3 regions of the Shewanella sp. GutCb genome follow, and region 3 is predicted to be linked to each of the others. Evidence: riboswitches for the same ligand, from Rfam matches in the RefSeq annotation. Region 3 holds a riboswitch; each other region holds the start of a gene.
What was found. A riboswitch is a leader RNA that binds a small molecule or an ion and turns the genes downstream of it on or off. The one in region 3 is predicted to bind thiamine pyrophosphate.
Positions count from the first base shown of each region.

Region 1: another riboswitch for thiamine pyrophosphate. It lies ahead of thiD (bifunctional hydroxymethylpyrimidine kinase/phosphomethylpyrimidine kinase); the one in region 3 lies ahead of thiC (phosphomethylpyrimidine synthase ThiC).
Region 2: another riboswitch for thiamine pyrophosphate. It lies ahead of CXF86_RS22070 (TonB-dependent receptor); the one in region 3 lies ahead of thiC (phosphomethylpyrimidine synthase ThiC).

Region 1 is NZ_PJBL01000012.1:3,378-11,204, reverse strand. It holds gene dnaQ (DNA polymerase III subunit epsilon) at 1-5, shown strand, start outside; gene CXF86_RS07170 (TIGR03503 family protein) at 16-1,332, shown strand; tRNA gene CXF86_RS07165 (tRNA-Asp) at 1,465-1,541, shown strand; tRNA gene CXF86_RS07160 (tRNA-Asp) at 1,627-1,703, shown strand; tRNA gene CXF86_RS07155 (tRNA-Asp) at 1,786-1,862, shown strand; TPP riboswitch at 2,372-2,468, shown strand; gene thiD (bifunctional hydroxymethylpyrimidine kinase/phosphomethylpyrimidine kinase) at 2,568-3,425, shown strand; gene CXF86_RS07145 (ABC transporter ATP-binding protein) at 3,425-4,192, shown strand; gene CXF86_RS07140 (ABC transporter permease) at 4,185-5,036, shown strand; gene CXF86_RS07135 (ABC transporter substrate-binding protein) at 5,063-6,010, shown strand; gene tenA (thiaminase II) at 6,044-6,706, shown strand; gene thiM (hydroxyethylthiazole kinase) at 6,740-7,543, shown strand; gene thiE (thiamine phosphate synthase) at 7,554-7,827, shown strand, end outside.
Region 2 is NZ_PJBL01000106.1:145,073-152,899, forward strand. It holds gene CXF86_RS22045 (helix-turn-helix domain-containing protein) at 1-347, opposite strand, end outside; gene hinT (purine nucleoside phosphoramidase) at 535-891, shown strand; gene CXF86_RS22055 (PaaI family thioesterase) at 888-1,391, shown strand; gene CXF86_RS22060 (PaaI family thioesterase) at 1,384-1,854, shown strand; gene CXF86_RS22065 (YcfL family putative periplasmic lipoprotein) at 1,904-2,293, shown strand; TPP riboswitch at 2,415-2,546, shown strand; gene CXF86_RS22070 (TonB-dependent receptor) at 2,598-4,736, shown strand; gene CXF86_RS22075 (hypothetical protein) at 4,803-5,063, shown strand; gene pnuC (nicotinamide riboside transporter PnuC) at 5,187-5,849, shown strand; gene CXF86_RS22085 (phosphotransferase) at 5,851-6,879, shown strand; gene CXF86_RS22090 (DUF6279 family lipoprotein) at 7,015-7,827, shown strand, end outside.
Region 3 is NZ_PJBL01000022.1:9,712-17,538, forward strand. It holds gene CXF86_RS22940 (DUF3861 family protein) at 1-24, shown strand, start outside; gene CXF86_RS13190 (PAQR family membrane homeostasis protein TrhA) at 268-957, opposite strand; gene CXF86_RS13195 (hypothetical protein) at 1,328-2,374, shown strand; TPP riboswitch at 2,543-2,641, shown strand; gene thiC (phosphomethylpyrimidine synthase ThiC) at 2,791-4,809, shown strand; gene thiE (thiamine phosphate synthase) at 4,812-6,419, shown strand; gene CXF86_RS13210 (HesA/MoeB/ThiF family protein) at 6,406-7,221, shown strand; gene thiS (sulfur carrier protein ThiS) at 7,271-7,474, shown strand; gene CXF86_RS13220 (thiazole synthase) at 7,476-7,827, shown strand, end outside.

The sequences.
Region 1 (7,827 bases), on a different contig from region 3:
GATAGACCTCATTCTATGATTAAACGCGTAACAACTTGTGTGGTGATGGCATATTTGGGGCTAATGATAACTCATTGTGCCGTCGCCGAAGTGATGCTTTCATCGCAGGCATCAGAGTTAAAAAATCGATTTAGAATTGACCATATGGTCGACAGTGTCACGCTACTTATCCATCGTGAATACGGCAGCTCACCGGTTATTATCGTGCAACCTGACGGCAGTAAATGGTATATCAGTCGTCATCCTGAGCATGTTAAATGGATGGATGGCCTAACTGGCGACATGATCACTATCAAAGACCCAATGCCAGGCCCCTGGCAGTTAATCGGTAAGGTGGTTGAAGGTTCTGTCATCGATAAAGTGTCAGTGCTGTCCATTGATGTAGATCCGATCCCACAGCCGCTGTACCAAGGCGAGCGCTTAAAACTCACCGCCCGCTTGATAGGTGACGAGCAAAAGGTACGCCTACCCGGGTTAGATTACTTAATGAGCTGGACGGCAAAATTTATCAGTGATAATAATCCAGCCGATGAAAACTTTGCAGCCGGTAGCGTTATCGTGGGGACCTATCGCGATAATGGCGAGTCATTAGACGAGCGACCCGATGACGGTGTATTCACCAGTAAACTGAATCTAAACCAGGCTTGGGGCAGCTACACACTGCAAGTGATGGCTAAAAATGCGGTGCTTGAACGTAAGTATTCTGAGCCCTTTAGGTTGTCAACTCGACCCATTGCTGTCGATATTGTTGCCCCACAAAACCTCGATTCAGGTGAGTGGGATCTGCGGATCAATGTAGATGAAAATGAACTGGTTTTGGCTGAGACTCATGTTGAAGCTGAAATCGTAGGGCCTGCGGGAATGCGTCTTCAAGTCACGGTTTCCGAGATAAATAGCCCCGAGACCTTGTATAGCCTACGCAAGGTGAATGACTTTGGCAGCTATAGAATAAAGCTCACGGCGGTCAGCACCACCCAAAACGGCCGAGAGATCTACTTGACGTTACCGGAACTGTTTTTTAATTTTATTAAACCGCCAGAACCACCACCGTCAGCTGAAGAACTCGCCGCTAAAGCAGATCTCCAAGCTCAAAAAGCTGAAAGCACAGCAAAAGAAGAAGCGGTGTTTTGGCTGATAACCGTGAATACGGTGTTGTTTATTTTAGGCATATTGGTTTTGTTGTTTGTTCGTAAACGCAGTAACTTAAAGAAAGCACTCGCTGCGACGCAGGCGAGAATGGATAAAGAAAGTCAGCAACAGAAAATGACATTAGCGTTGGACGAGATTGATTTATCGATGCCTGAAGATTTCGATGATCCAAAAGCTGGATAATTAACCACCGCGACAGCCGTTGCAAAGCGTTGAATATCGGGATTGGTCATTTTTTAGCTGGTTAGTCATGGTTGACGCAAAAAATGATTGACTGAGTTTGGCAGTCTACGTATTATTCATCGCACTTGATGTGGAGCGGTAGTTCAGTTGGTTAGAATACCGGCCTGTCACGCCGGGGGTCGCGAGTTCGAGTCTCGTCCGCTCCGCCAATCAAGTGCTAAATTTAAAGCTATTTGTTAGTGACATAATGAATAGAATAAAAGCTAATCTTTAGTTAGTTTTTATAAGAGTTTAGGAGTGGTAGTTCAGTTGGTTAGAATACCGGCCTGTCACGCCGGGGGTCGCGAGTTCGAGTCTCGTCCACTCCGCCAATTTAGTGTCAAGTTTCAAACTATTTATTAGTGACATAATAAATAGTATAAAGGCTAATTTAGTTAGTTTTTATAAGAGTTAGGAGTGGTAGTTCAGTTGGTTAGAATACCGGCCTGTCACGCCGGGGGTCGCGAGTTCGAGTCTCGTCCACTCCGCCAGCATAAAGACGAAAGCCTCATCGAAAGATGAGGCTTTTTTCGTTTATAGCCGCTTCGTACACCCATCAGGCATTTGCACTAACTCACATTCCCCAATGCTGGTAAGAGCCGTTACTGATTCATAATATATTCAGTTTAACTAATCCGATATTTTCTTATGTAATACCCGTTGCATTAAAAGTTTGAGCATTCAGCGGGAATTAAAACCCTATAGGCAAGATGGGGAGATTGAAGCTAATCGTTATTCTCGGCTCTGGCATCCTCGGTAATTGCTCCTGCATTATTCTACCTTCGTCCATTCTTGGACTCGTACCTCCTAAATCTGGCCGCCAAGGGTGGGAATGTCTTATTTGGCATGGCAAGTTGACGAAGCGTCAAAGCTTTCTTAACTGCGCAGAAATATTGTTTAATTAGTATCCAAATCGAATGCATAAGATGATAATTAGTTAACTCAGTTAGCATTCTCATCAAAAAGCATGCTCTTTACAAATCGATTAATGATAGTGTGTGGTGATTAGTCGGGGAGCCAATAGGCTGAGATCATAAAATGAACCCGTTGAACCTGATTCAGTTAATACTGACGTAGGGAACTAATGGTCATTTGAGGCGTTCTTCCTGATCCGTTTCTTTTGCTGAGATAGCACCTTTTGGCGCATTTATTCTCACACGACTGTTTTTTCCTGACTGTTAGTTAGGGAAATAAATATGTCTTCATTAGTCACCACAGCATCTTTAACTCCATTCGTTACGACTCCTATTGTATTGACCATTGCCGGTTCAGACAGCGGTGGTGGTGCCGGTATTCAAGCCGACATTAAAGCCATTTCAGCGACTGGCTGTTATGCATGCTCTGTTATTACGGCATTAACGGCACAAAATACACAAGCGGTTACGGGTATTTACCCGATCAATGCAGAGTTTGTCGAGCAACAACTTGATGCCGTATTTTCGGATCTCAATGTGATTGCCGTAAAAATTGGCATGTTAAGTGATTCAAATATCATTCGTTCTGTCGCTAAAAAAATTAAACAGTACACCCCTAAATATCTCGTAGTTGATCCCGTCATGGTCGCAACCAGCGGTGATCTTCTTCTCCACTCCTCTGCCATTGATAGCCTTAAATCGGAACTGCTCCCTCTGGCTGATGTCATTACCCCTAATTTGCCAGAAGCCGCTGCGCTAATTGGCTGCTCAGTCCCCAAAAACGAAGATGAAATGATTGCTATGATCGACGAACTTCGTCAATTAGGCGCTAAATCTGTTTTGCTAAAGGGTGGCCACCTAGAAACCGATGACAACAGCACTGATTTACTGATCCTTGCCGACAATGTTGAGCGTTTATCAACGGAGCGGATTAAAACTCGCAATACACACGGAACAGGTTGCACCTTATCTTCTGCAATCGCCTCTTACTTAGCTCAAGGGCATGAATTATCAGCGGCGGTAAAACGGGGCAAATACTACATTACTCAAGCGATTGCCCATGCTGATGAGTTGAATATTGGACAAGGACATGGGCCCGTGAATCACTTTTTTGTCTTAAACACTCAAGGGCAGTCGTAATGAAGCTAGAGCCATGTAATAACAGCCTCGGTGCAGTTATCTCAAATGGCACTTTGCAATACAAAGACAGCGCAGCGGCCATTATGTCGGGTTTAAACATGTCCATCGCTGCAGGAAAGTGGACGGCGATATTGGGTAAAAGTGGTTGTGGTAAAACTTCAATTTTGCGTTATATGGCAGGTTTATTGACAGATAAAGTGATGTGGTCGGGTGACATTCACATTGATGGGGGAGAATGCTTAGAAGGCAACATTGCTTACATGGCGCAACAAGATCTATTGATGCCGTGGTTAAACGTACTTGATAACGTCTGTTTTGCTCACAAATTTTCGGTGAACACTCAATTTAATGCCAATCAAGCCCGCGCGATTGAATTGCTAGAGCGTGTTGGATTAAAAGGGCATGAACAGAGTATGCCCGTGCAACTGTCTGGAGGAATGCGTCAGCGTGTGGCGTTAGCAAGAACGTTAATGCAAGACAAGCCGATGGTATTAATGGATGAGCCCTTTTCTGCGTTAGATGCGGTTACTCGCCATCGACTGCAAGCGCTTGCAGTCCAAGTCTTGGCGGGTAAAACCGTATTACTCATCACGCATGATCCGCAAGAAGCACTTAGATTAAGTGATGCGATTTATATCATGCAAGGTCAACCAGCCTCAGCGGTGCTTTTACCGGTGCCAAACTCAACCATTCCACGAAAATTTGATGCGGAGCTAGCGATTCTTCAGCAACAGATCATTGATACGTTGGAGGTTGACTATGTCTAAGCTACTTTCAATCAATCATGAGCACTCCGACAACCACATTGCATCTCAAACGATTGTGTTACAAACGGAGAGGGCAGAGCCAAAAGCGTTACCGAAAAGCGCTAAATCGATAGGAAGAATCATCGTCAGTGCTGCTGTAATACTGGCGATATGGCAGTTTGTTATTATGATTTTCGCGTTGCCCAGTTTCATTTTTCCGAGTCCGATAGCGGTGTTTGAAAAACTAATACAGCGTTACGATGTGTTGTTATTCCATTCATGGATCACCGCGCAAGAGATTATTCTTGGTCTTGGTTTGGGCCTTTCTATGGGGTTATTGTTTGCACTCCAAATGCTGCTGTTTGACCCACTTCGACGTTGGTTATTGCCTATTTTAATTGCGAGCCAAGCCATTCCTGTATTTGCTATCGCCCCGATTTTAATGCTGTGGTTAGGTTACGGCATTGCGTCAAAAATCGTGATGGCGGCGCTGATTATCTTCTTTCCGGTGACAACTTGTTGTTACGACGGTTTACGTAATACTCCAACCGGTTACCTCGATTTAGCGCACACCATGGGCGCATCAAAATGGCAGTTACTTAAACACGTTCGCTTGCCTGCTGCCTTACCTTCATTAGCGTCTGGGATCCGTGTTGCAGTGGTCGTTGCGCCTATTGGTGCCGTGGTGGGGGAGTGGGTAGGATCAAGTGAAGGGCTTGGTTATTTAATGCTGCAAGCTAATGCTCGAATGATGATTGATGAAATGTTTGCCGCCTTATTCATTCTTGCTGCTTTATCCGTCAGCCTTTATTTTCTCACTGATGTACTGATTCAAAAACTCATACCGTGGCAACACGATAAATAGATTGATAGCGTAAGGGATTTAAACAAATGAAAAAGATCATGATTAAAGGAGCGATGGCTGTGCTTATTGCAAGTTACTCCTTGATGGCGAGTGCTGAAGATAAAGCGATGACATTAATGTTGGATTGGTTTGTAAATCCAAATCATGGCCCTGTGGTGATTGCTCAACAAAAAGGCTATTTCAAAGAAGAAGGCTTGAACATTACCATTCAAGAGCCTGCGGATCCCAGTATGCCAGCCAAATTGGTGGCCGCTAATAATGTCGATTTAGCGATATCCTATCAAACCAGTTTAACCATCGATGTGGCTGCAGGATTGCCACTGATCCGCTCTGCGACACTGATTGCGACACCACTCAATACCTTAATGGTGCTTGATAATGGAAACATTAACTCACTGGCTGATTTAAAAGGTAAGAAAGTCGGGATCTCGATTGCGGGTAACGAAGAAGCGACCATTGGCACCATGTTAAAAACAGAGGGTGTGGATTTCTCTGAGATAAAAATCATCAATGTTGGATGGGCGCTATCGTCATCATTAGCGTCGGGTAAAGTTGATGCGATTTGGGGAGGATTACGTAATTTTGAAACCAATCAATTAGCGTTAGAAGGCTATAAAGCAAAATCCTTTTTTCCTGAAGAGCATGGAGTACCATCGTATGATGAACTGGTTTTTGTGGCGAATGCAAAAACCTATGATGCCGAAGCTTTAAAGAAGTTTAATCATGCAATTGAAAAGGCAACACAATTTATTGTGAATCACCCAGAAGAAGCATGGAGAACCTTCGTTTCTTACGCGCCAGATACCTTGAATAATGAATTAAATAAGCGAGCATGGAACGATACGTTAACGCGCTTTGCTTTGCGTCCTGCCGCCGTTGATTTACAACGCTATGATCGTTTTTCTGCATTCATGTATCAACATAAGATCATTAAAACGCTGCCTAAAGCACAAGATTTTGTACCCGTTTTGTAAACAACTTCCCCCTTTTTAATGTTAGAGACAAATATGAATCATCAAGACCTAATTCAAGCGTGTCAAAGTGAATGGAATGAATATACTGAGCACTATTTTGTGAAGGCATTAGCGGTCGGCGAGTTAGCTCATTCGTCTTTCTTACATTATTTAAAACAAGATTTTTTGTTTTTAAAGCAATATGCCCGAGCGTATGCCTTGGCGATTTACAAAGCGAGAACCTTAGCTGAAATGCGGATGGCATTACCGAGCGTGCAAGCGTTATTGGACTCAGAAATAGCCCATCACTTAACGTATTGTGCTGAATGGGCCATTTCAGAGCCTGAGATGGAAGCGGAACCCGAAGCCTTTGGTACGGTGGCGTATACGCGCTTTGTATTGGATACGGGAATGTCCGGTGATGTGATTGATTTATATGCCGCGCTAGCGCCATGTTCAAAGGGATATGCTGTTATTGGCGCGCAATTATTAGCAAGTGAATCCACGATATTTGAGGGTAACCCCTACGTTAATTGGATCAAGATGTACGGTGGAGAAGAGTTCCAATCTGGTGTTCAAAAAAGCATGACACAATTGGATGAGCTGCTGGCTGATATTGATATAAACAGCCAACGAGGCCAGCGTTTATGTCATATTTTTAAAACCGCCACTCGAATGGAAGTCGCATTTTGGCAACAAGGTCTCGACGGCGCCTAAATGGGCACACCAAATACAAAATAGGAAAGCATCATGACAGTTATGAATACGCAAAAAATTATTGCAGCATTAGCGACACTGCGTGAGACAAAACCATTGGTGGTGAATATCACAAACTACGTTGTGATGAACAATACTGCGAATGCCTTATTAGCGTTAGGTGCATCCCCCATCATGGCGCATAGCCAACAAGAAATGGCAGAGATGATGAGTTTCTCCGGTGCCTTAGTGATTAACATTGGTACGTTAGACAGTGTTTGGACGCCACGAATGCATTTTGCCGTCGAGCAAGCCAATGCCAATAATAAAGTGGTGGTACTTGATCCTGTTGGCTGTGGTGCGAGTCAACTTCGTACGCAAACGGCTCGCCACATTGCTGATGCCGCGAATAAGCTGATCATTCGTGGTAATGCGTCTGAAATTATCGCATTAGCGGGTGAAAACGCGCAAAGCAAAGGGGTTGATGCATTAGACAGCAGTGATTCCGCATTAGGTGCTGCGCGGTATGTGGCGCAAGAGTATCGGTGTAACGTCGTTATTTCTGGTGAAACCGACTATGTGGTTACCCTTGATACGCAGTATCAATTGAATAATGGTCACGCGATGATGCCTTTTGTGACTGGAATGGGCTGTACGCATACGGCATTAACAGGGGCTTTCGCTGCGATTGGTGATGATACTGGCGTAGCAGCAACGGCGATTTTAGGGGTGGCGGGTGAAATAGCGGCAGAGAAATCAGCAGGTCCAGGTAGTTTACAAATGAACCTGCTGGATGCACTTTATCTATTAGATGAAGAAACACTGACTCGTCGTTTAAAATTAACCGTGAATGCATAGGCAACACTGTATGAATAACCCTTATAAACTGTATTTAGTGACCGATGATCAGCAAGACATTGATACGTTATGCCAAGTTGTCTCTGAGGCGGTAAAAGGTGGCGTTACTATGGTGCAAATACGTGAAAAGCACGGCAATGTACGCGCGTTTATTGAAAGAGCGGCTGCGGTCAAACAGGTATTGCAAGGCAGTGGTGTGCCATTGATTATTAATGATCGAGTCGATGTAGCATTGGCGGTTCAGGCCGATGGGGTGCACTTGGGGCAATCGGATATGCCTGCCA
Region 2 (7,827 bases), on a different contig from region 3:
TCATCAGGTAACTTTCTCACTTCTTTAAGCATATTGTTAAAAGCTGAGTCAATCATAAGTCGATCTGATAATTTGAGGTAACGATACACAACAGGTCTTAAAACAACTGAAAAATCCCCGCTAAGATCTGAGTAACGCTGTTCTTCTAACGCATACGTATTCAACACCAGTTCACGCATGCTAAGTGCGGCAAGTAGTGAGTTTTTGTCACTGAATGACTGATATTGAGCAGCGCGTGAGTAACCAGCTCTTTTGTGAACGTCGGACATATTGAGCGCGATCATGCCATTTTCTTTTATCAGCTCGGCGGCAGCATTAAGCAGTGCGGTTTCTTTAGCGGTGAGCATGATGAGTCCTGTAATTTTTTATTTATTTAAAATGGATATGGTCCTAAAGTCAATCATATTGTGTATACAGCTGTTCAATTGGCACTCAAATCATTGCAAATAGACTTTTTAACGCATAAAAACGCGAATCGCCAGATGCCGTTTTTCGAGTATACTAGGTTTAACTTATTCTTATGAGAGCAATAAAATGGCCGAAGAAACCATATTCAGCAAAATTATTCGACGTGAAATTCCAGCAGATATCCTATTTCAAGATGAGCTAGTGACTGCATTTAGAGATATCAGTGCACAAGCACCGACGCATATATTGATTATTCCTAACCATCTGATCCCGACAATAAATGATATTAAGGCTTCCGATGAGAAAGCGTTGGGAAGAATGATGTCTGTTGCGGCCAAACTGGCTCGCGAGGAAGGGATAGCAGAAGACGGTTATCGCGTGATCTTGAACTGTAATGAACACGCAGGCCAAGAGGTTTTCCATATTCACATGCATTTAGTCGGAGGCCACTCTTTAGGCCCTATGTTGAGTCAAAAACGATGAAAAAAGCTGCCGATGTTTTTCCGTTAACGGAGATGGCAAGTCGATTTGTTGGGCAACTTACTCAGTGCCAAAAATTAAAGCTTAAGGTGTTAGAGGGCAGTGATAAACATGTGCTCATTGAGCTGCCTTATGATCCTCAACTTGTTGGTTACCCAGACACTGGTGTGATCCACGGTGGAGTGATAACAACATTGATGGATACGGCCAGTGGCTGCGCTGTCGTGTGTTCTATTTTTTATCAGTTTGGTGCTTTGGAGATCTCACCAACGCTTGATCTGCGAGTTGATTACATGAAACCTGCTGAACCGTTTAAGCCAGTCTATGGTTTTGCAGAGTGTTATAAATTGTCATCTAGCGTCGCTTTTACTCGTGCTATTGCTTACCAAGATTCAATCGATGATCCCATTGCTAATGCGGTAGGCTCGTTTATGCGAATTAGTCCAGAAATGGTTGGCGAAGAGTTTAGACAAGCACTGATGGGAGAGCCGCGTCATGACTAACCCGAGTCATTCAGAATCTGATGCGACAAAGTTAGATTTCAAAAGTATCGTACGAAAAGCAACGGAACTAAATGATTTTGGTCACTTGCTTGAACATGTGCCTTACGCCCAGTTTATTGGAATGGGTGTTGAGCGTTTTGGCGATGAACTAGTTTTTAAGCTGCCAGCAAAAGATGATAATATCGGTAACCCAGTACTACCTGCACTGCATGGTGGTGTTATCGCAGGTTTTATGGAAATGTCAGCCATTGTGCAGCTAATGGTCTTTATGCAGACCACTAAAGTACCAAAAGTAGTTGATTTCTCAATTGATTATCTCAGAGCTGGCTACCATAAAGGTAGCTTTGCTGAATGTAAGATCACTCGCCAAGGTCGACGAGTCGCTAACGTGAGCATTACTTGTTGGCAGACTAATCGTAAACACTTGATTGCGACGGCAAGAGCCCATTTTTTAATAGATTAACTTAGCTATCCTTGTATTAACACTGAATGATTTTATTCTAGGGAACAAAATGAAAAAATTGATTTTAGGCTTATTTACAGCGTTGATTGTCGCGGCTTGTGCACCACACACAGCAGGCTTAATGGTGGGTTCTAAAGGTGAAGTGCGTGTTGATAACAACAGCTTTGGTAAAGAAGTCACCGTACGAAGTGTAATGGCGCGCCCTGAAGGTGGTTTTTTACAAGGCACGGGCACGATTATTAGTCAGGTCTCTACTGACTTGCGCTTGCAGTATAAATTCACTTGGTTTGATACCAGTGGCATGACGATTGATGATGAAGGCGTAAGCTGGAAGTCAGTAAAATTGCATGGCAAGCAGCAGCTACAAGTATCAGCGGTTGCGCCTAATGTTAACGCAACTCGCTTTGAGCTATATGTAAGAAAAGCCTTTTCAAATTAATATGTAGATGATTAGAAATTATATTTGTTATGAAAACGTCAGCAAAGCTGACGTTTTTTTATGCATAAAGATTGTAAACGTTAAGAAGACTGTCATCAGTTTGTGAAATTCATGTATAATCGGCCGCGCCAAGGGGTGTTAAAGTCTATAAACCATAAGTTGGATATTGTGGATTTTAACTGAGATGTTGAAAAACGAACCCTTAGAACCTGATCCGGCTAATACCGGCGTAGGAATGGGCCACAATTCATTTCCCGAACGCTTCTTTATGTTGCCGGATCTCAAAATTTTAATTTGAGGTCCTATGTTAAATCTAAAAACTTATTCTCCTATAGCGGTTGCCGTCATGGCTGCGCTAGTTTCATCACCTACGTTTGCCAATACTGACTCAGAAACACCTGTTGATGAGATGGAAGTCATGGTTGTGACATCTGATTTTCGGGGCACATCGCTAGAAAAAATGCCATCAAGCGTCACCGTTATTGATCAGCAGCAAATTGAGGATGAAGGTGCACAGCACTTTGAAGATATCTTAAACTCAATTGCTAATTTCAACTGGTCCGGTGGTAGCTCAAGACCCAAATACTTCCAAATTCGTGGTGTCGGTGAGCAAGAAGAGTATCAAGGCGCACCTAACTCCTCTGTTGGCTTTATCGTTGATGATATCGATTTGTCCGGTTTAGGCATGGCTTCAAGCATGTACGACTTACAACAAGTTGAAGTATTACGCGGTCCTCAAGGTACACGTTATGGCGCTAATGCGTTAGCAGGTCTTATCTACCTTAAAAGTAATGATCCTACCGACGTATTTGAAAATGGTGCAGAGATCTCGCTAGGCGATGATAATTTACAGACCTTTAGTGGTTTTAGCTCGGGTCCATTAACCGATTCTGGAAACTTGCTTTACCGTGTGTCGCTGCAACAGCATCAGCAAGATGGTTATCGAGATAATCTTTATCTTGGTGAGAGCGATACTAATAACCGTGATGAATTCACTGGTCGCGCAAAATTACGTTGGTACGCGACTGAAGAACTAGAAATTGACCTGACTTACTTACATGCAAATTACGATAATGGATATGATGCTTGGACATTAGATAATAACGGTTTTGATACGTTAACGGATGCACCTGGCGTTGATAAGCAACGTACTAACGGCACCGTTTTAAAGTTTATTTACACTGGTGCTGAAAATGTTGAACTGACTTCATTAACCTCTCTGGCACAGTCAAAAACTCACCATAACTATGACGGTGACTGGGCTAACCCTGATTATTGGGACAGTCGAGATTGCGATGGTAGCCCTTGTGAATATGAGTATAACTGGGATAAGAAAGGCGACAGGCAGACCATCACGCAAGAGTTTAGGTTAGCTTCAACTGAATCAGGCCGTATATTTGCGGGCAGTACTGACTGGCTCGTCGGTGTATACGCAATGGATCTACAAGAAGACAATGAGACTATGGATACTTATAGTCAGTTAAGTGCGGAATACGAGGCGCAAAACTATGCGTTATTTGGTCAATTAGATTCAGACCTAGGTTCGGGCTATGCTTTGTCGGTAGGACTGCGGACAGAGCGTCGAGATAGTGAATACAGTGATTCAGATGGCGACGAATTTAAGCCAAGCGAAACCATGTGGGGCGGGCATATTGCGTTAAGCAAAGCACTCGGTGAAAACCACGAGTCATATATCCGCGTGGCGAGAGGCTATAAAGCGGGTGGCTTTAATATGTCACTGCCGAGTGAACTCGCCGATAAAAAAGAGTACGACACTGAAATTCTTTATAACTACGAAGTGGGTTTGAAGTCGGTTTGGTTTGATGGTCAAGCAAGCACTAATCTGTCGGTATTCTTTATGGATAGACAAGATCAACAAGTCGCGGCATCGCAACAATCGACAGTACCTGGCGAAGAGGGGAATTTTATTCTCTTTACCGAAAATGCAGGCAGTTCTCATAACTATGGTGCTGAGCTTGACGGCAACTGGTATGCAACCGATAACCTAAAGCTTTACACCAGTTTAGGTTGGTTAGAAACCGCTTATGGTGATTACGAGTACGAAGATAAATATGGCACCGTAGTCGATCTTTCTGGCCGTGAGCTAGCGCATTCCCCTAACTTTACCTTTAGTGTTGGCGCGACTTATCGCAACGATGCTGGTTGGTTTGCTAACGTGAATGCCAGTGGTAAGAGTGATTTTTATTACTCGGATAGTAACGAGTCTACATCAGATGCATACCAAATTTTTAACGCCAAAATAGGTTACGAAGCTGACATGTGGTCTGCATATCTCTGGGGACGTAACCTATTTGATGAAAAATACGGCGTTCGAGGCTTCTATTTTGGCAACGAGCCAGATTTAGGCTGGGCAGATAAGCAATATGTGCGCTATGGTGATCCACGCCAACTAGGGGTTACTTTAAACGTTAAGTTTATGTAAATCCTAATTAATAAATAGTTATTACTCTTTAATATTGTTACCAACAATAAGTGCTTGAGGTCAAAAATGAAGTTAACGGCAGAAATTAGTTGCTACCCACTACAAGACAATTATTTAGATCCAATAAGGTGGTTTATAGGCCGGGTCGATACCTATGACAATATCCAACGTGTGACTAACGCTATGGCAACACAGGTGTGCGGTGAGTACGCCGAGGTGATGGCAATGTTGGCAACAGAGATGGAAGCGGCCCACGAAAAGTGGGGCAAAGCGGTATTTGTATGTAAATTTATTGGTGGTGAGCTCGACTTAAGCCACAGTGAATAACTAAGCTAAAGTAATATAAGCCACAGCCGTAATGACAATTAGCCACAGGGTGTTATCGATACTTTGTGGCTTTTTATTTTGAGCTTTTAATAGTATATATTTTTAATAGAGAGACTTAAGTCAATGGCAGATTTCTGGCTATCGTTAGTCGACAGTTTTACATCAGCATTCGGTGAAGCGCAAGCCCTAACAGCGTGGGAAGCGGTTGCTGTGCTGCTGGCTTTAGCCTACTTGATACTCGCGATGAAAGGTAGCGTGTGGTGTTGGCCCGCGGCATTAACCAGTACTGCAATTTATACGGTGTTGTTTTGGAAAGTGTCATTGCTGATGGAATCGGTGCTTAACGTTTATTATATGGCGATGGCCGTTTATGGTTATTGGCTGTGGACCAAAGGAGGCAATGGCCATGATGGGGTTAAAATTGTTTCATGGCGACTGTCGACTCACCTTAAATTGATTGCAAGTACCACATTGTTGGCGTTGATTATTGGTTATTTTATGGCAACACAAACTCAAGCCTCATTTCCCTATTTAGACGCCGCAACGACCTGTTTTGCAGTGATGACAACTTTTTTAGTGGCTAAAAAAGTGTTGGAAAACTGGATCTATTGGTTTGTTATTGATGCTGTGTCTATCTACTTGTATGTAAGCAAGGGACTGATGTTAACGTCAGTGCTCTTTGTGTTCTATGTCGTTATGGTGGTGTTTGGTTACTTTATGTGGCGCAATCAAATGAAAACGCAACGGCCAAGTGACAGTATGGTTGTACTGGCAGGAGCGGCTTAAGTTGAGTGACTCGCTTAAGCAAGACTTAGCTCGCTATTTGACTCTGTCAGGTTTGACTCGGGTAAGTGTTATAGCCCCTTTAACGCAAGGTTTGAGCAATCAAAACTATTATGTTCGCGGATTACACCCGAGTAAGGCCGTAGAGTCTGAGTGGGTGCTTAGGCTCAACAGCTGGGCTAGCTCTCAAATCTGTGACCGAGACAGTGAAGTGCATGCTTGGCGCTCTGCAAGCGATGCTAACCTGGCGCCTAAGATGGTCTATATCAGCCCTGATAAGCAATTTTATTTGAGTGAGTTCTTATCCCAACAGCACCACCGTAGCTGGAGTGAGCTTATAAGTGCGAATGGGGCTCACCCTGTTACCCATACCCAAGAGAATTGGCCGGGTGCAGAACAATTGTTACTGCAATTACTCAATGGTTTAAAACAGTTGCCTCCCCCTAAAAATGTCATCACAGTGGATAAACAATGGCAGATATATCACGCCCGCTTGTGCCAAATGCAGCAACAATTACTGAATAAAGACAGTGATATTCATCCAAATATTGAGCCTTGGTTACAACAGTTTGATTGTTTAATCACACAGACTGATGCAATTAATTCAATGTTAGACACTCTTGAACAGTGCTTGGTTAATTTGCAGTTTAGCCACCGTGATTTAAATCCATTTAACATATTAATCGGGCAAAACAAGCTCCATTGCATCGACTTTGAATATGCCTGTAGCTCGCATCCATTATGCGATCTAGCCTCAGTGATCGCGAGTCATTCCTTGTCGTCGAAACAGCGGCATTGGTTGATAGCAAATTATCTGCGACAGCAAGGTAATTTGAATCAACACGCAGCGGATGCTGTACCCGCAGCCGTTGATCTCTATTGGGTTTTTGCTGTCTGTTGGGCGCTGCAAATGGCGTTTGATAATATTCTAGCATTTGATGAAAACAGCCAACCAATATCCTCTAATGAACAATCGAGTAATTATCTTATTTGCGCCGAGCAATACCAGCATATTATTGCCAGTTGTTCATAATTCAAGACCCTTTACGCCGTAAACCTGCCAATATATCCAACGCGACCTTGTAAACTCCCTTTATTGACACTTTGTAACCGTTCATACGATTGCGCATATTCTGTGCTAGGTTGATATTAACGGTTGGGGAGAGATATGAAAAAAGTGATTTTATGGGGATTGTTGTCTATTAGCTTAATTGGCTGCTCCACCAAAGTCGGTTATTACTTTTTGGATTGGGCTATTGAGTGGAAACTCGAGGAGTTCGTGACATTAGATGACCAGCAGGGCAAGCAATTTGAATTGGCGTTAGATACATTTTTAGTGTGGCATCGGACACAAGAAATGCCCCGCTATAGAGATCAGTTAGCCCTGCTCGGGGCTGAAATCAATCATCAACGTTTTAGTACACAATCTTGGAGTGACCATGTGCGTTCGGCCAAAGCACATTGGATTCGAGTGTTTGATTTTGTTGAGCCATCGTTAATCCCAATCATAAGTTCTTTCTCAGATGAGCAAGTTAAACAGGTGATTGCTCATCTAAGAGTCGAAGAAAAAGAGTTAAATGAGAAGTACCTTGGCAAGAGTCAATCGCAATTGATTGAAATGGCTGATGAGCGAATAGAGAAACGGGTTGAAAAATGGGTTGGAAAACTCTTGCCGTCGCAAAAAACAGCAATACATACTTACAATGTTGAGCGCGGGGATACGTTAGATATGTGGCTTGAATACCGTCATGATTGGATCCGTTTATTCTCACAAGCATTAAAAAATAGGCAAAACCAAAAAGCGCTGTCACATAGCTTAAGGTTGCTAATGACTCAGCCTGATACGCTGAAATCAAAAGCCTATCAGACAAAATTGGATGACAACACGGCAAGGTTCGGTGAGCTACTGATCAAACTAAACCGTTTAACAAGTGAAAAACAAAAACAGCGTTTTGAAAAAAAATTGAATACACTCATTAGA
Region 3 (7,827 bases):
AAAAGTGCAGTAAAAGAAAAATAGTTTCGCTGCCGGAGGAAAGTGGTCTATTTTTCCTTATCGATGAGACTGACATCTACAGTGTTAATGTTATAGGGGCTCTAAGCTAACAAGTCGTCTTTGTTCGAAGAAAGCTATATCGCGATATATAGACTAATACCCTCTACGCTACATCAAGCCAATACGCTAACAAATCCTTGTCTAAAATAAGAGCTCAGTCATTTAGTATTATATTGTCATTACACAATGAAGACCATTTATACACGATTAAATGACCGTTAAGTAAACGCAGAGGAAGTGGCTAATGGCGCCACCTAATACAAACAAGTGCCATATCGCGTGGTTGTAGGGAATGCGTTTAGCAACATAAAAAACAATCCCTAAACTGTAAAATAACCCGCCAATAATGAGAAGGTTAAAGCCTAATGGCGACATTCCTGCAATTAACTCTTTCATCACGGTGACACAAAGCCAACCCATGGCAAGGTACAAGACTAGACTGAAGACTTTAAAGCGAGTGATAAAGAGTGTCTTGAAAAGAATGCCTCCGATTGCCAATGACCAAATGGCAATGAGCACCAAGTTGGCATTTCCGTTGCCATTTTCATTTTCTAAACTAATCAGCATTAAAGGGGTATAGGTACCCGCTATCAACAGGTAGATGGCACAATGGTCGGCAATTTTTAATTTATGCTTCAAAGCTTTATCTGTTGCGCTATGATATAGAGTCGAGCAAAGAAAGAGCAAAATAATGCTGCCGCAGTAAATCACTACACCTGCCATTTGCACAAAAGTTAATTGCTCATAGCCTTTTAAAATACACATAATCAAGCCGATAACACCTGCCACAACGCCTAACCCATGACTTAAGCTGTTTGCTAGCTCTTCTTTAACGCTATAACTAGCACTTGATACTAGGGTTTGCTTTGGCGACAAGGTTGATTCTTGAGTAGACATAAGGCGTAAATGACTTCTGGTTTGACCACGATTAGCTGCAGTGTATCAGCTTTAATGATAATAGTCATAGTTTAGCGTACACGTGTTAGCTTAAAATAGGTCCAATGTAATCACCATTACATTAGTGATGATCAATGATAAAAAAAGACAATAACACTCGATGTTGAACTTTTGTAATAAAGCGGTATCTAATGTTTTAAGTGATTATTATTCATTGATAAATTAGCTTAATTAATTAACCAGCCACAAACAAGCTTCATGTTAAATAAATCAGCATGAGTCAATCGTTATAAATAACGCCATTATTAAGGTTAACCTTGTCTTCTCATGGCGTTAATTGAACCTTATGGACTATAGAGTTATTCATCGGATGAAATCAGTTAGCAGATCCTCAGCACCTGTTTTTACTGCGCTTGCAGCAGAGAATGGCAAAGGACAACCTCTGCTCAGTTTATCGGTAAGCACTGAGGAAGCCAGTGCAACTTTGGCGGTCATTAGGGCTGATAAACAGTTTGAGCTCCCGGTCAGCCATCCTCTAGTTAAACCTATGTTTGGTATCAACACCGCTGCGGAATCAACCTCTATCGCTGAGGTCGTTGTTGAGGCGGATAATCGTGATAAAGGCGGCGTGAAACGCTCTTCTTGCTTGCGTTCATTTCAGCTGTTTCAATCATTCATATGGGTTATTTTACTGCACATTGTATTGATTGGTATTATTAATCAGCTTTGGGTGAGACAAACGCTAAAGGTTACAACTGTTGCCCCAATCAAAATCCAATCATACCTGTATGTCGAAGCTAAACCGGTAAAAGATGAGGTGATGGATAGCATCGACAGCTCAACAACTAAGGTGAGATCGCCACGTCATTCGCCAACAGATAGCGACAACCCCACCGAGGCTGACGAACTTGTCGAGACATCGCCAGTACATGAACCCGCGATGGAGGCTGACAACACCATTGAAGCCATACTGCCGACAACGGATTTATCGGAAAAAACGGACATAAGAATCAATAAGAGCCTGCCGACGTACGTTCCTCGCCGTAGTGCAATGGCTATTGCTCAATCCTATCTTCAACGAAAAAATGATGCCGCACTAGACGCACTGATTGTCGATAAAGCCAATAAATATAGCGGGCCGCACTCTTTGAGTAAGATGGATGGTGACATGGTAGAGTTAGTTTTTCCTGAGGTAGATGAGTACAGCAAAATACCCACGACAGATCATCGACTCGATCCTAACCGTATCGTACGTCACGGTGATACCTGCTTTCGAATAGTGCAGGTGCCGACCCAAATTAACCCTTACGCAGAAAATATCGGTTACCCCTTTAACTGCGGTGGCGATAAAGTTAAAAAAGCGATTAATGACGCTATCTCAGCACGATTAGAAAAGAGAATGATTAGTCGAAAATAGTCGTTTTTGAGGTGATAATTTTTCATGATAAATAGTAGTTTAATATGCAATATTAAATTATTTGTATTATTATCAATAAGCTATGAGTCAATAAAAATATTTACCATAACAGAGGTTTGTGAATGATTTGTACTTGTTTCTTAGTCACTGTTAGGCTTATACTGCCGGCTCATCTTGTCGGAGTGCCATAAGGCTGAGACCGTTTATTCGGGATCCGTTGAACCTGATCAGGCTAGAACCTGCGTAGGTAACAAGCGAAATAACTGCATAGTATCGGCTGTATTAATGCTGCTAGCAGTCACATTTCGGTGGTTAAGTGCATCTGGAATTAGCGTTATGACGCGGTTTCATTTTCAACTTTCAATTACTCATTTCTCCTGACAAGCAACTTCATTTTTATAATAGTGAGTTTGCTAATGTCTAAACGCCGCGAAACCCGAGCTCAAGCTCAACAGTTCATCGATAACCTAAAACCGTTACAACACCCAAATTCCGAGAAGATCTATCTTCAAGGTAGCCGCGTTGATCTTAACGTCGGTATGCGCCAAATTCATCAAGCTGACACTTTGCTCAGTGGTGATGAGAAAAATCCTGTATTTGAAGCTAACCCACCGCTGAAAGTATACGACTGTGCTGGGGCTTACTCAGATCCTGATGCCAATATTGATGTGCACAAAGGCTTAGATAAATTACGTCATAACTGGATCGTTGAACGAAATGATACCGAACAGTTACCCGCTGTCAGCTCTGGTTTTACCCAGCAACGCTTGGCCGATGATGGTTTAGACCATTTACGTTTTGAGTCGTTAGTGCCTCCTCGCCGTGCAAAGTCAGGTCAGCGCGTAACGCAAATGCACTATGCCCGCCAAGGGATTATCACCCCTGAAATGGAATATATCGCTATTCGCGAAAATATGGCAATGGCAGAGGTGACCGACCCTATGTTAACTCAAAAAAATAAGGGCGAAAGCTTTGGCGCCGTTATCGATGAGCCAATCACTGCTGAGTTTGTTCGCAGTGAAATTGCTCGTGGTCGAGCCATTATCCCGTTAAATATCAATCATCCTGAAGCTGAACCGATGATTATTGGACGTAACTTTTTAGTGAAAGTGAACGCCAATATTGGTAATTCAGCAGTGACTTCTTCTATCGAAGAAGAGGTTGAAAAGCTGGTGTGGTCTACCCGCTGGGGGGCTGATACGGTAATGGACTTGTCTACCGGTCGTTATATCCACGAAACCCGAGAGTGGATTATCCGCAACTCTCCTGTCCCCATTGGAACCGTGCCTATCTATCAAGCACTCGAAAAAGTGAATGGTGTTGCTGAAGATCTTAACTGGGAAACATTCCGCGACACCTTGATAGAGCAAGCTGAGCAAGGCGTTGACTACTTTACTATCCATGCGGGTGTATTGCTGCGTTACGTACCCATGACCGCAAAACGCCTCACGGGCATCGTATCGCGCGGGGGGTCTATTCTGGCTAAATGGTGTTTGTCGCACCATAAAGAAAACTTCCTCTATGAACATTTCAGAGATATTTGTGAGATCTGTGCAGCTTATGATGTCTCACTGTCATTAGGGGATGGTATGCGTCCGGGCTCGATTGCTGATGCCAATGATGAAGCTCAATTTGCGGAGCTCGAGACCTTAGGCGAGCTGGTTAAAATTGCCTGGAAATACGATGTTCAGACCATCATTGAAGGGCCTGGCCATATTCCAATGAACCTCATTAAAGAGAATATGGATAAGCAATTAGATATTTGTGATGAGGCGCCTTTTTATACTTTAGGCCCGCAAACGACCGACATAGCGCCTGGTTATGATCACTTTACCTCTGGGATAGGCGCGGCGATGATTGCCTGGTATGGCTGTGCAATGTTGTGCTATGTGACGCCAAAAGAGCATCTGGGCTTACCTAATAAAGACGATGTTAAACAGGGGCTTATTGCTTATAAGATTGCGGCTCATGCTGGCGATGTTGCTAAAGGTCACCCAAGTGCACAAATTCGAGATAACGCACTTTCAAAAGCACGTTTTGAGTTCCGATGGGAAGATCAATATAACTTAGGCTTGGATCCTGAAACGGCTCGCGCTTATCACGATGAGTCACTGCCGCAAGAGTCAGCCAAAGTGGCTCACTTTTGCTCTATGTGTGGTCCAAAGTTCTGTTCAATGAAAATAAGCCAAGAGGTTCGCGACTACGCCGCAGCGCAAGAGAAGCTGGCGTTAGAAGTTGAAGCAAAGGGGGTCGAAGTTAAGTCACCCGCAGAGTATCAAGCCTATAGCGGTCAAGCTGAAACATCAGCGCTTTCGGATAGTGATATTAGCAGTGGCATGGCGCAGATGTCAGCTGAGTTTAAGGCCAAGGGCGCTGAGTTATATCACGAAGCTGGCACTGGCGCTGAAAGTAAAGTCGTCGCGTTAGAGGAGTAGTTATGGCTGAGGTTAATTCTAGCCGACTGCCAACGAGCAATCGTCCATTAGTGTGGACGATTGCGGGTTCCGATAGCGGCGGCGGTGCAGGGGTTCAGGCCGATTTGGCCAGCATGCTTGATCTTGAAACACATGGTTGCAGCGTGATCACCGCTGTCACGGCACAGAGTTCGGTGACGGTAGCAGCGGTTGAGGCGGTCTCTGACGAGATGCTCGTGGCGCAACTTGATACGTTAGCAGCGGATCTCATACCAAAGGCAATTAAAATTGGTTTATTGGCAAGTCAGCTGCAGATTAATATCGTTGCAAGCTGGTTAGCGGACAAACTCGCGCAATGGCAAGGCGATAATCTAACTGTACCCGTCATTCTTGACCCTGTGATGATAGCGACTTGCGGCGACGCACTGGCTAAAGGTGCACAACTCGATTTTAGTCCGTTTAAAGGTTTACTGACGTTAATTACGCCTAATGTGAGTGAGTTGGAGATTTTAGCTGGGCGTCCATTATCGACAGCTGATGAAAGTATAAAGGCGGCAACCTCTATTGCGGTTTTATTAGCGACATCGGTACTGGCTAAAGGGGGCGATAAAGGGCCACATTGGCACCAAGAGCATGCCCGCGATTTGCTTGTTTGCTACCAAGTGACAGGGATCTCTAGTTTGCATAGAGACCAGACTTTTTGGTTAACATCGCCAAGAATAGCCACTAACAATAGTCACGGCACTGGTTGCACATTGTCATCGGCAATTGCTGCCGTTATGGCACATGGATTTGTATTGAATGACGCCGTTGTGGTTGCAAAAGCTTATGTGTCGCAAGGATTACACAACAGTTATCAACCCGGCAGCGGACCAGGTTGTTTAGCGCGCTGTGGTTGGCCAAATGAGTTGCTGTCATATCCCTTTATTGAGCCTCTTTCATCATTGAATCAGTCCCTTTATGGCGTTAATGCCATTAGTAAGCAGGTTTATGCTTTTAAAGAAATCGTTGAGCCATTAGGCGTTTATCCTGTGGTTGCAGAGATTGATCTTTTGCAGCAACTGCTCAGTGCAGGCGCCAAAACCATTCAACTGCGGGTTAAAGATGAAAACGATCCTTTGCTTGAGCAAAAAATTGTTCAAGCAATCGCGCTGGGCCGAGACTACAGAGCGAAAGTGTTCATTAATGACCACTGGCAGCTGGCCATAAAGCACCAAGCCTACGGTGTGCATTTAGGCCAAGAAGATCTGTTTGAAAGTAATTTAAAACGACTTAACGAAGCTGATATTGCACTGGGCTTATCGAGCCATAGTTATTTTGAAATCTTATTGGCAATGCAGCACCAGCCATCATATATCGCTTTTGGGCACATATTCCCCACCACCACTAAGCAGATGCCTTCGGCGCCTCAAGGGCTAAGCAAGCTGGCTCGCTATGTTGCTCTCATGCAAGGAGAGCTGCCAATTGTTGCTATTGGCGGTATTGATGCCGGTAATCTTGCTGCGGTGAAAGCCAGTGGTGTTGATGATGTGGCGGTGGTTCGAGCCGTTACTGAAGCTAATGATCCTGCAAAAGCCTATCAAACATTGGCAGATGAATGGACGTTGGGAGTAAGCAATGGCGCTCTCTGATCAAGCATTTATGCAGTATTCACGGCAAATTTTACTGCCTGAAGTGGGCGAACGCGGGCAAAGCATCTTTAGTCAATCTCATGTACTCATTGTGGGGGTGGGCGGTTTAGGCAATTTGGCTGCTCAGTACTTGGCTGCCGCTGGCATTGGCCAGATAACGCTCATTGATGGTGACATCATTGAGCGCTCCAATCTTCCTCGACAGTTGCTATTTACTGTTGAGGATTTAGGAGGCAACAAAGCCCATGTCGCAGCCAAAAAGCTAATGCGAGCTTACAGTGATTGTCATTTCAATAGCTTTCAACGCTATTTGACGGCAGACAATGGGGTCGAGCTGTTTAATGCCAATCAGCCAAAATTCGATTTGGTGTTGGACTGCTCAGATAATTTTTCGGTTAGGCAAGTTGTCAATCAGCTGGCCGTTGAGCATAAGGTCACCTTGGTATCAGCGTCTGCGGCTAACTTTCAAGGTCAGCTACTGAGTGTGAACCAACAACAATGTCCTGATACTGGTTGTTATCACTGTTTATACCCAAGCGACATGAGCGTCAGTCAGAGTTGTCAAACGGTCGGCGTACTTGGGCCTATGGTGGGCACCTTGGCGTCAATGCAGGCATTAATGAGCTTAAATTTATTGCTTAGTCATAATGCAAAAGCGGATCACCAGATAGATGAGCTAAAGACTCAAGTCGATAGCAATCAGTTATTGGGGCAATTATACCGATTCGATGGCGCTAAATTTACTTGGCGGCAAGCAAAATTGGCACGGGACCCTGATTGTACGGTGTGCAGGGCGTCATGAGTCTCAAACCGTGAGCAATCTAAAGATTAGAGATCTAGGAGATAGACAGATGATCAGCATTGTACTCAATGATGAAGTTGTAACCGTTTCAATTGGAACGTCACTTGTTAAGGTATTGGAGCATCAAACCATTGCACTCGATGCGGTGGCGTTAGCGCTAAATTCTGAAGTCGTACCGAGAAGCCGTTGGCCGCATATTGTGTGTCAGCAGGATGATCAGTTAGAAGTGTTTTCAGTCGTTGCAGGAGGTTAATGTGTTAAGAATTGGTGATACAGAGTTTAGTTCACGATTGTTTACTGGAACGGGTAAGTTCTCTCATGCAAGTGACATGCTTGCAGCCGTTAGTGCATCGCAGTCGCAACTGGTAACGTTGGCGGTTAAACGTCTCGATTTGAAGACAGGTAGCGATAATATATTAAAACCCTTGCAAGACAGTGGGGTAAAACTGCTGCCTAATACAGCGGGCGCTCGTAATGCCAAAGAGGCCATTTTTGCGGCGCATTTATCCCGTGAAATGTTAGGCACTCACTGGATCAAACTTGAGATCCATCCAGATCCAAAATATTTGATGCCAGATCCCATCGAAACCTTAGCTGCGGCGCGTA